DNA from 2 places in the Terrisporobacter glycolicus ATCC 14880 genome. Region 1 is predicted to be linked to the other one. Evidence: riboswitches for the same ligand, from Rfam matches in the RefSeq annotation. Region 1 holds a riboswitch; the other holds the start of a gene.
What was found. Region 1 has a riboswitch for lysine ahead of TEGL_RS12985 (Na+/H+ antiporter NhaC family protein). Riboswitches for the same ligand answer to the same signal wherever they lie in the genome.
Positions count from the first base shown of each region.

Region 1 (5,523 bases):
TGAGGAATATCACATAAGGCTGCTAAAAATTTTTCAATTTTACTATTACTATTTAAAAATGAATCTCCTCCAGAAATAAGTACATTGCTTATTTTTTCATGATTTTTAACATATTCTAACATTTCTTCAAAATGTGTAGCTATTTCTTCATCTGATAAACCTACTAAACGTTTTCTAAAGCAATGTCTACAGTACATTGCACAATGACTTGTAGACAGTACTATGACTGTTTGTTCATATTTATGTTGCATTCCTGTAATAACAGTATTATCTGCTTCTCCACTCGTATCAAAACTTCCACTTAAATCAATTTCTTCTATCGAAGGTATACACATTTTTTTTATAGGATCATTTGGGTCGTTAAAATCAATTAAAGATAGATAATAAGGTGTAATAGACATAGGATATTTTTCAAGTATTTCATTCATTTTTATTTCTTCATCTTTTGTTAGGTTCATGTATAAATTTAAATCTTCTGCTTTAGTTATATTTTTTTTCAATGACTCTGTATTATTCAAGATACCACCCCTTAATAAGTATATAGAATTTTAAAATCACTTTAACATATATCATTCATATAATCAATATATATGAAATAGTTTATTTAATAGTAAGAATATTACAAAATATCAACATGTATATTACTAAATACTAGATTATACGGTAAATTTCCTTTTTTTCATAGATATTATCTTATAATTTTTCTTACTATTGCACCTATACCAACCCCCACAGTTACTGTCCCTAAAATCATTTCAATATTAGATAGCATCAATGATATTTGGACTGGTTCACAGCTATACCCACCTACACCTAAAAATATACCTGAGCTTAATGCTAATGATTCGTTAAAATCTTCAATGAATCCGATAAAATTAAAATGCTTTAATGTTTCTAAATTATAAATAACGTAATTATTATCAATATCCAAACCAACAATTAAATATATCAACGCAAATACTACTATTAGAAATATTCCCATAAATAGTGCATTAAAAGGTCTCTCACCATAACCACAAGATATTCTATACAAAAATGATCCTATTTTTGGAATAGGGTCCAGGGTTTTACTTTGAATTTTCTTACATAAATAATAATATTCGCCAAAGTTATTATCTAAAGTATTTTCTTTAAATTTATTTGCAATAGCCTGATAAGTTAAATATAGCCCTTCATATTCTTCTCTAGTTTTTTTAATTTCTACTAATTTATCAAAAAATGTTTTTTCATCTAATTTAGTTTTATACTTATCATCAAATTCAAAATCTAAAATATAACATTTGTGTGTTTTAAATCCACTTAAGTCACTATCCGAAATTTTTATTTCATTCAATTCACATTTATTTGCTATCATACTTTTCATCATGCATATTTCAAATGAAGTATTTTTTATTAAACAATTTTCAAATATTGAATATGATAAATCACAATTTTTGAATTTACTATAAAACTCACAATTATAGAATTCACAAGAGTAATTTATTGTATTATTCAATGACGGTGACTTTATATTATCTTCCATAATAAATATACAATTTTCAAAAATAACACCACCTAATATAAATTTACAATCATAAAATTTACAGCCTATTATTCTACAATTGATAAATTTTGTATTTGCAAAAGTACAATCTTTAAAACTTGCACATATTATATCTTTGTTTGAAATATTATAATAATCTTTTTCATCTAACAATCCCTTTTTGCCAATGAATTCATTTTCTGTAATTTCATAACTATATCGATTGTCTGGATTATAGTCAGTCATATTCTTTTTATGCTTTATAATATAACTATAATTTTTTTCATTATTTTTTTTCCTTTTATCCAATTGGATCTTTAATTTATAATTTTCTTCTTTAAAATTTACATAAGCCATAGTAATTTCTCCTTTTATAAACTCTATAACTTATTATTTGCATAAAAAAAGACTTAAATGCATTATCATTTAAGTCTTTTATAAATATTAATTTTCTAGTAATTCATTTCCTTGTATATCTTCAACTTCTACACTCTTACCAAGTACTTGTATTCCTATAAACATAGCCACAAATGCCAATGGTAAAACTAAATAGACAGGTAATCCAAATCCCGCTGGTATATATCCAAACACTATAGTAATAACTCCCACAAATATTGAATAAGGCATCTGTGTTCTAACATGGTCTATATGATTACATCCAGCTCCCATAGATGAAAGTATTGTTGTATCTGATATTGGTGAGCAATGGTCTCCAAATATAGCTCCAGTTAATACTGCTGATGTTGCAACTATTACATAAGACATATCTGGATTTATTGAGTATGCAAGTGGTATAGCCAGAGGCATAAGTATTCCCATTGTTCCATAAGAAGTCCCTGTTGCAAATGATATTATTGCCCCAAGCACAAATATTAAGCTTGGTACTATAAATGGAGGCAGTGAACCTGATAATAATGTAATCAAATATTTTGCGGTTCCTAATTCTTTTATTACAGACGAAAGTGACCATGCACATATTAATATTACACCTGTTATTACTAATGTTTTCATTCCATCCACCCAAATATCTAGAGCTTCTGATACAGTAAACATTTTTTTACATACACCCATAACCATTGCAACTATTCCTGCAAATAAAGCTGATTGGAAAAGAGCAACAGATGCATCTGCATTTGAAAAAGCTTCTTTTATTGCATTAAATGATGCTGGTGAATTTTGCATAAGCTGAATTACTGTAGTGTCCTCTCCACCCATTATTGCAGTATATCCACTGTAATAAAAAGCAAATAACGCTCCAACTATCAACGCTCCTATTGGTATTATTGCATTCCAGACACTTAATTTAACACCCTCTAATGGTTCCATATCATCATGTTTACTTAAATTTTTATTCACTTCTTCGTTTGAAGTAAGATTTTGACTCCCTCTTCTACATTCTAACTCAGCTTTTCTCATAGGTCCAAAATCCTTTAAAAGTAAAGCTGTCATTACTATAAATCCTAATATTAATAGATTATAGAATCTAAATGGAATTGTATTTAAAAATACTCCAAATGCATTTGTTTCAACTCCTATACTTTCAAATGCCGTACCTATAAGCCCAACTTCTAAACCTATCCATGTAGAAATAATTGCTAAACCTGCAACTGGTGCTGCAGTGGCATCTATTATAAACGCTAATCTTTCTCTTGATACTTTCATTTTGTCTGTAACAGGTCTCATCATAGGTCCTATTATTAAAGAGTTTGCATAGTCATCAAAGAATACAAATAATCCTGCAAACCAAGTCATTATTTGAGCACTTTTTGCTGTTTTTGCTTTATTTGATAAGGCTTCAGCTATGGCTTTTGCTCCACCCATTTTTCCAACTAAATTTATAACTCCTCCTATTGCTAAAACTTGAAGAATTATACCTGCATTCCATGGATCTGCTAAAGATCCCACTGCCCTTTGAATTAAATCCAAAAATGAATAAAATATTGCCATAAAAGGATTATTTCCTGTTATATTTAATATAAATCCCCCTGACATAATCCCTATAACCAAAGATACTATAACATTTTTAGTTATAAAAGCAAGTGAAATGGCAACTAGCGGTGGTATTAAAGTCCATAAACCAAATTTATCTGCATTTTGTGCAGCAACATCAACTTCTTCTGCAAAAGATAATACTGTTGTCATTATGAATAGCATGGTTGTCATTAAAAATAATCTTAAATTTCTTCTTCTCATTTTATTTCCCCCTAATATTTTTGTAGTGAACATTATAAGGGCTATTTTTTTCATTAAAAAAACCTTGATGTAAGAGCATCAAGGTCATAATTATACTAAACTATAAATCCATTTGATAGCTCAACACTAATTTCTTAGTGACAGTGGCATATATATTATATATACCCCCAGCCAAATAACCTTAAAGCTTCAGTTATATGCTTCGGCGATGTTTCCTTTCACAATAAATCCACGTTGCTTAACTCATTATTGTTACTGATAAAAATCGCACCTCTACCTTAAATATTCACTTATTAATATGAGTATATATCACCTTCCTATATTTAGCAACATTTAATTCTGTCTTTTTTACCATATATATATTATAAATATTTTTTTATATTTAATTAATATTTTGATATTATTTCTCTATAATTTTATTATGATGATAAGTTATGGGAGGAATTATTTATATGAGAATTTTTTTAATAATTATTATTACAATAATAATGCTAATATTTAGCGTTTTTAATAATATTTTTTTAGGATACGGTTTAACTATTTCTTTAATTTTATTTTCTTTAGTCGGCCTAAAAAGAAATAAAAGCATAAAGGAGCTTCTTGAATTATATACCTTTGAATCTAAAAGAAGCTTTCCAATTATAAAAATTTTATTATTAATTTCAATTTTAATAAGTGTTTGGTTAAGTTGTGGAACAATTCCTGCAATAGTTTATTATTCACTAAAATATATTAACCCTAATCTATTTATTTTATTTTGTTTTTTAATCCCAGCTTTAACATCCTTTTTGATTGGAACTTCCTTTGGTACTATAAGTTCTATAGGCATACCTCTTATTATTATTGCACAGGCATCTAATCTTAACTTAAATTTAGTAGGAGGAGCAATTATGTCTGGGGCATATTTAGGTGATAGATGTTCACCTTTATCTTCTAGTTTACTTCTTCTATGCAATTTAACTAACGTTGATTTATTTAAATATATTAGAAAAATTTTCATTTTTGGTATTATTCCAACTATGGTTAGTATTATTTTTTATTTATTATTCTCCTTTAAAAATCCTTTAACTTTTATTGACAATTCACTAAGTTTAACTTTATACAATGATTTTCATATTAGTTTTATTTTATTAATACCAGCTATTATAATTATTATTTTATCGTTAAAAAAAGTTTCAATTTCAAAATCAATAACTATAAGTATAATAGCTTCAATAATAATTTGCTTTATTATTCAAAAAATAACTATGATAGATTTGTGTAATTATATTATATTTGGATATAAAGCCTCTTCATCCTTATCAAATATTATTAAGGGCGGTGGCATTATTTCCATGCTTAAAACTTGTTATATAATTATTATTTCATGCTGTTTAACAGGATTTTTTAGTGGATTAAATATTTTTAATGGTTTAGAGACGTATTTGAAAAAAATAAAACTAAATAAGAGTAAGTTATTTTTAGTAACCTTATTTCTTGGCTTAATAATTGCATCTATTGGATGTAGCCAAACTATAGCTTTTATTCTAACTATAGAAACACTTAAAAATAGCTACGAGAATTATAATAATGAAGATATGGCTATGGAATTTTCCAATTCCGCAATCGTTACATCTGCCTTAATCCCATGGTGCATAGCTGCACTCGTTCCTACTTCAGTCTTAGGCATAAGTAATTACAAATTTATCCCATATGCTATTTTTCTATATATAGTCCCATTTTGTCATTTATGTTATTGTATCTACTTGGATTTTTATAAAGATAAATCACAAAAAAATTTTTCTAAAACAAAAACTTTTTAGAAATAA
Region 1 is NZ_CP117523.1:2,608,919-2,614,441, forward strand. Features, by position in the region: gene TEGL_RS12975 (KamA family radical SAM protein) at 1-518, opposite strand, end outside; gene TEGL_RS12980 (pentapeptide repeat-containing protein) at 689-1,879, opposite strand; gene TEGL_RS12985 (Na+/H+ antiporter NhaC family protein) at 1,967-3,715, opposite strand; lysine riboswitch at 3,824-3,999, opposite strand; gene TEGL_RS19835 (Na+/H+ antiporter NhaC family protein) at 4,204-5,517, shown strand.

Region 2 (5,523 bases), 1.1 Mb from region 1:
ATGTTAAAAATATCAAAATATATACAATTGGAATATAAATTTTTTTACAAATTAATCCCATTGATACAATAGACATAATCATTGGAAATGCTTTTGATAAACTTTTGTTTCTTAGTTGCAATAATTCCTTAACATAATTCATGAAAAACTTATTAAAAAAATAAATTAATGAAAAAGTTATTCCTTCTACAAGATTTAATCTCATATGCTTACCTCATTCTTTTAAATAAGTTACAATAATATATTTCCAAACTCTTTTTCCACAATCATATTTTTAAAATCTTTTAAATATTTTCTACCTATTGGCACAGTAACCCCTCCTTGTAACCTACATTCCAAATTATTAAATGATTTTACATACTCAATATTAATTATGTATGACTTATGACAACGAATAAATCCATGTTCTTTAATCTTTTCATATATATTCTTAAAAACAATATTTACTTCTTCCCTTTCTCCATAAATATTATGTAATATAGCTTTTTTATTTAAACTTTCCATATAAAGAATCCTATCTAAATTAACAACCTTATTTTGATTTTTACTAGAAATAATTATATTCTTATTGCAATTTTTATCAACTTGAGCAGCAGCCTTTAAAAATATATCTTCAAACCTGTTATTACTATCATCTTTTAGAATATAGTTTAATGGTTCTACTTCAAATGAATCTAGTGCAAACTCTTTACTTGAAGTTAAAAATATTATTATTCCACTATATCCACGATTTCTTAAAATCTTTGCTGTATCAATTCCATTAATACTTTTCATTATTATATCTATAATTATTATATTGAATCTATTTGGGTCTTCTTCTATATCAAAAATTAAACTTTCACCATTCCTAAAGGTTTCAATCTTAAATGCATAATTATGCTTATATGAAATTTCATTTATCTTATGTGAATAACAATCTAAAACATCTATTTCATCATCACATAAACAAATATTTAACATTTGCAACACTCCTAAATGTAAATTTATTATAATTTAGCAATCCAAAATAAATATTGAATTTCTTATTTATAATATCAAATTTATTTAATTAGTACATGAATTTTTTTATTATTTCAATATTTGACATGGAAAAAGGCTGTATATATACAGCCTTTAAAGTAAGGAAAAGTAGTAATTACTGATCCATATTATCACTTTTTCAATTTTTAATTGGATTTTATCATTCACTATTGTATGTATTAGGTATATTATTCTTTTCCAACAAATATATCAATACTATGATTTTTTTTATATAAATAAAAGTTTTATTTTATTAATTAATTGTAAATTGTAAATTATACTATGTAGAAAATTATTCATCCTTGGTGGTAGAATTTTTAGTTGTGTTTTGGAAGAAAAAATAAGTATAAAAAAACACTTATTTTTTCTTGCTGAGCCGCTGCAATTACTCCAAGTTTCAATCCTTGTTTTAATGGAATTCATTCTTATAGTAGTACGACCTCAAGTAATTGAAATAACTAGCTTTCAATTATCCAAGTCTTGCAATATGACTTTTTATAATAATTTTATAATAACAAAACTTAAATACTAATTTCTTTTTTAAAAATCACTCTATTGTTAATTATATACTTCTTAAAGTATAAATCAACAATAATTCACATAATAAAATTTCTTATTTTTAATTTTATAAGCATATTTTTAACTTTCTCTTCTATCTTTAAAGTAAAGCAAAAGAAAGCATGTACTTTCCAATAAGAAAATACACGCTTTCAATTATATCTGCTTACTTTTCATCAAACATCTTACATAGCCTTTTTCTTATCTTCCAATCTACCTTCATTGGATTTATTATAAGACTTTTGCGATATAAATCTTATGGCAAGTCCCATACTTATAAGAATTACTGGTCCACCATAGGTTTTTACTATTAGTAAAATAGCTTCTGTTCCACTAGATCCAACGACATAGTCAAGACCTGCTCCCAAGAACCCTGTACAAGATAGTACTAAAGCTATTCCTGACATAGTGTAGGCAAGTACATCTGATTTAAAGAATTTAAAATCAATGTTTTTATTATTTTTTCTAAATGACATATATGCACACATAAGGATTATATATGGTATAACAACTGTTAAAGCTGATAAGTCTGTTAACAATTTAAAGAATGCATCTATAGACTTTAGTCCAAATAGTGGTATGGCTATTAATACTATTAATATTGCACATTGGGTCCATAGTGCGTTTACTAATGTTCCATCTTCTCTTTTCTTAACTAAGAATTCTGGGAATGTTCCCTTTGGAACTTCTCCAAACATAGCTCTTATTGGAGACTCCATCCATATTATATAAGCTGCTATTGATGTTACTAAGAATATCGCCGCATATATTTGAACTACTATTTTTCCATTTATTCCAAAGTTGTTTGCTACTATACTATAAACCACATACCCTGCATCTTTTATACCAGCACTTTCCAAAACTTCTGGTGATGCTATTAATTGTACAGCCACAGAACCAAGTATATATGATAATGCTATAAGTATAGTTGCTATAACCATTGCTTTTGGAAATGTCTTTTTAGGATTTTCTGTTTGTTTTATATATGTCCCTGCAACTTCTGAACCTGATACTGCAAATAGCAACCAAGAAAAAGTTGAGAAATAACTTACATTAAATTTTGGAACAACTGTTTCCACACTAAACTCAGTTGCAGAAGGTGTTCCGTTAAAATATCCAACTACAGTCATTACTATAAATATTATTGTTGCTGCTAGAGTAAATTTCCCTCCAAAATCAGCCAGCTTAGAGAATTTACTTACACCTATTGTTGCTATATATGTCATAGCTATACATATAAATATTGATAGTATTGGCAACAAATAAGCATTGGAATCAGTAAATACGTTTCTTCCAAGTAAAGCCCATGATGCTGCTACAGGTATTCTGGAAAAGACCATTTGTAGATAGAAAAGTATACCTATAAAATAAGACCATGTACTTATGAATGCCCATTTTTCACCTATTGCTTGTTCTACCCAAGTATAAATTCCACCGTCTTTGTCTTTGTTAAAAGATGCCATTTCAGCTATAACTCCACACAGTGGTAAAAAGTATAGTACTGATACTATCACCCATGAAGGTATAGCAGTTGCCCCTAAATATACTGCGTTACTTGCGATGTTAGTAAAATTAAAAGTAGGAACAAATATAAGCATTACTAATGCCCATAATTTTATTTTTTTATTTTCTCCCATGATGTCTCTCCTCTACAATAGATATTTCCCATATAAAAAATTTGCTTGGCTCGAATGACGTGTTAGTGAATTATGTTGCTACCACTTTGTCAACAACCTTACTCGCGTCAATAAGTTGGTTATTGTAATTTATCTATAAATCAGAAAAACATAACTTACAATAAAAAAAGCCTTGAGCTTAACACTCAAGGCTACGTAAATACAAAAATACACTAAAATGGATACAGTATATTTAAGTATATATTATCCCTTAAATGATAGCTCACCACAAAATAATTTGTGACAGTGATACAGATATTCTCTGCATCCCCAGCTGTACAACTTTTTAGCTTCAATTATACAACTTCGGCGATACTTCCTTTCCTAGTAAATTTTTATGCTTTTACTAATTACTAGTACTATTAATTACCGCTCCTCTATCTTTTTTATACTTAGTTTAAATTTATGTATTAATTATACGCCATTTAATGAATTTTGTAAATGTTTTTCACTAAATTTAATTAAATTTCAAAGCAATTTTTTAAATTAACCATGAAAACTAAAGTACCAATATTTGTTATTATCTATAATACCTTTCATTGAACTTCTCACATCTATCAATGGTAATTGTGGCAAGACTTTGGTACATAAAAAGTTTATCCTTTCTAAGCCCCTTTTCTTTTGCCATTTTTTCCTCAACCCATTGAACTTGCTCTTTTTTCAACTTATTAAATAAACTTTTATCCAAATTTGTTTTTAAATCTTTATATAAATTATTTAACATTTCATCACTTAACTCATAAACTGCTTTTGCACTTTCAACGTCCTTCATATCATAAGATCTTAGAGTCTTTATTAATGCTGCTTGATATCTAAATATACCATCTCTTTTAACTGCTAAATCTTTAGCTTCTTTAGCTTTATTTTTATAATCATTTTTAATATTTTTAGCTGTTTTGCTTTCCTCTTTAGCCTTATCTTTTACTGTCTTTTTCTTTTCTTTTTTTGCTTCTTTTTCTTCTTTTTCTTCTTGGTCAGGATTATTCTTTAAGTTTACACACTTTTTCTTTAAATCCGTTGCAGCCTTTTTTATTATGTCACTTTCACTATTTATTGTTTCTATTGATGCACAAAGCTGTATTGCCACATCGTAGTGTTTCTTTTCCTTAGAATCAATTGCTTCTATTAAATTATTTGTTTGCTTATAAAGTGCATTTGCTTCTTCTTCATTATTATTTTCCTCTTTTGCTAAACCAAATAAGTTCTTTGCTTTATCGTATTCTTCATTTGTGGCTGCTCTTTTCCCATCTTCTAAATATTTATCATAAGATGATGTATCCTCTTTTTTGCTACATCCTACAACAAATAAACATAATATAGTTAATAGCATTATTACTTTTTTCATTTACTCAATCCCTTCTTGCTTTACAAATATTTCTATTTTATATATTAATTATATTAAATATTTTGTTGAATATCTATATATTTTATAGAATTAATATATAGTTAGTCATAATAAAATCTTTAAGTGCAAATAAAAAAGCCTAAGAGAAAATTAAATCCCTCAGACTTTTTTATTATTGTATAGTATTTAAATGTTTATAAGGCGTCATCAATTCTGTCATATCCCTTATCATCCTTATGGTTTGGTATAATGCTTCCTATAATACCTCCAATGATTGCTGGAATAATCCAGTTAAATCCTAAAGTACTAAGTGGTAATTTATTTATAAATGCAATTTCGAAGCCCATGTTATTTGCAACTGTAAGAATACTTACAAGTAGTGCCACATATGTTGCTCCTTTAAATGCATTGTCATTTTTAATTTTGTGACCAAATAAAGTCATTATTACTAAAACTATTGTTGCAGGGTAAATAACTGATAATATTGGTGCAGAAAATTGTATTATAGTACTTACACCAAAGTTAGATACTACTGCGCTAAATATACATACAACAATAACTATAGTTTCATATTTTAAAGCACCTTTAGTTATTTTAGTAAAGTATTGTGCTGTTGCTGATACAAGTCCTATAGCTGTCGTCAAACATGCTAGTCCAACTATTATTGCTAAGACTACTTTTCCTGGTTTTCCTAATAATTGCTCTGTTATGCCAACTATTAGTGAAGTTTGGTTTATATCTTTTGGGCTAACTCCAGCAAATTGATGAGCCACAGTTGAACCTAAATATGTTAAACCTCCATATACTATAACTAAGGCTACTGCAGCTACAAGTCCAGCTTGTAAAGTTAATTTTATCTTTTGTGATTCTTCTGTATATCCCTTTTGAGTAAGAGAAATAATTACAACTGCAGATAGTGCTATT
Region 2 is NZ_CP117523.1:1,481,665-1,487,187, reverse strand. Features, by position in the region: gene TEGL_RS07275 (GHKL domain-containing protein) at 1-205, opposite strand, end outside; gene TEGL_RS07270 (LytR/AlgR family response regulator transcription factor) at 232-960, opposite strand; gene TEGL_RS07265 (amino acid permease) at 1,764-3,215, opposite strand; lysine riboswitch at 3,466-3,642, opposite strand; gene TEGL_RS07260 (lysozyme inhibitor LprI family protein) at 3,775-4,599, opposite strand; gene brnQ (branched-chain amino acid transport system II carrier protein) at 4,794-5,523, opposite strand, start outside.
Region 2: linked by a shared signal. The riboswitch ahead of TEGL_RS07265 (amino acid permease) and the one ahead of TEGL_RS12985 (Na+/H+ antiporter NhaC family protein) in region 1 are both predicted to bind lysine.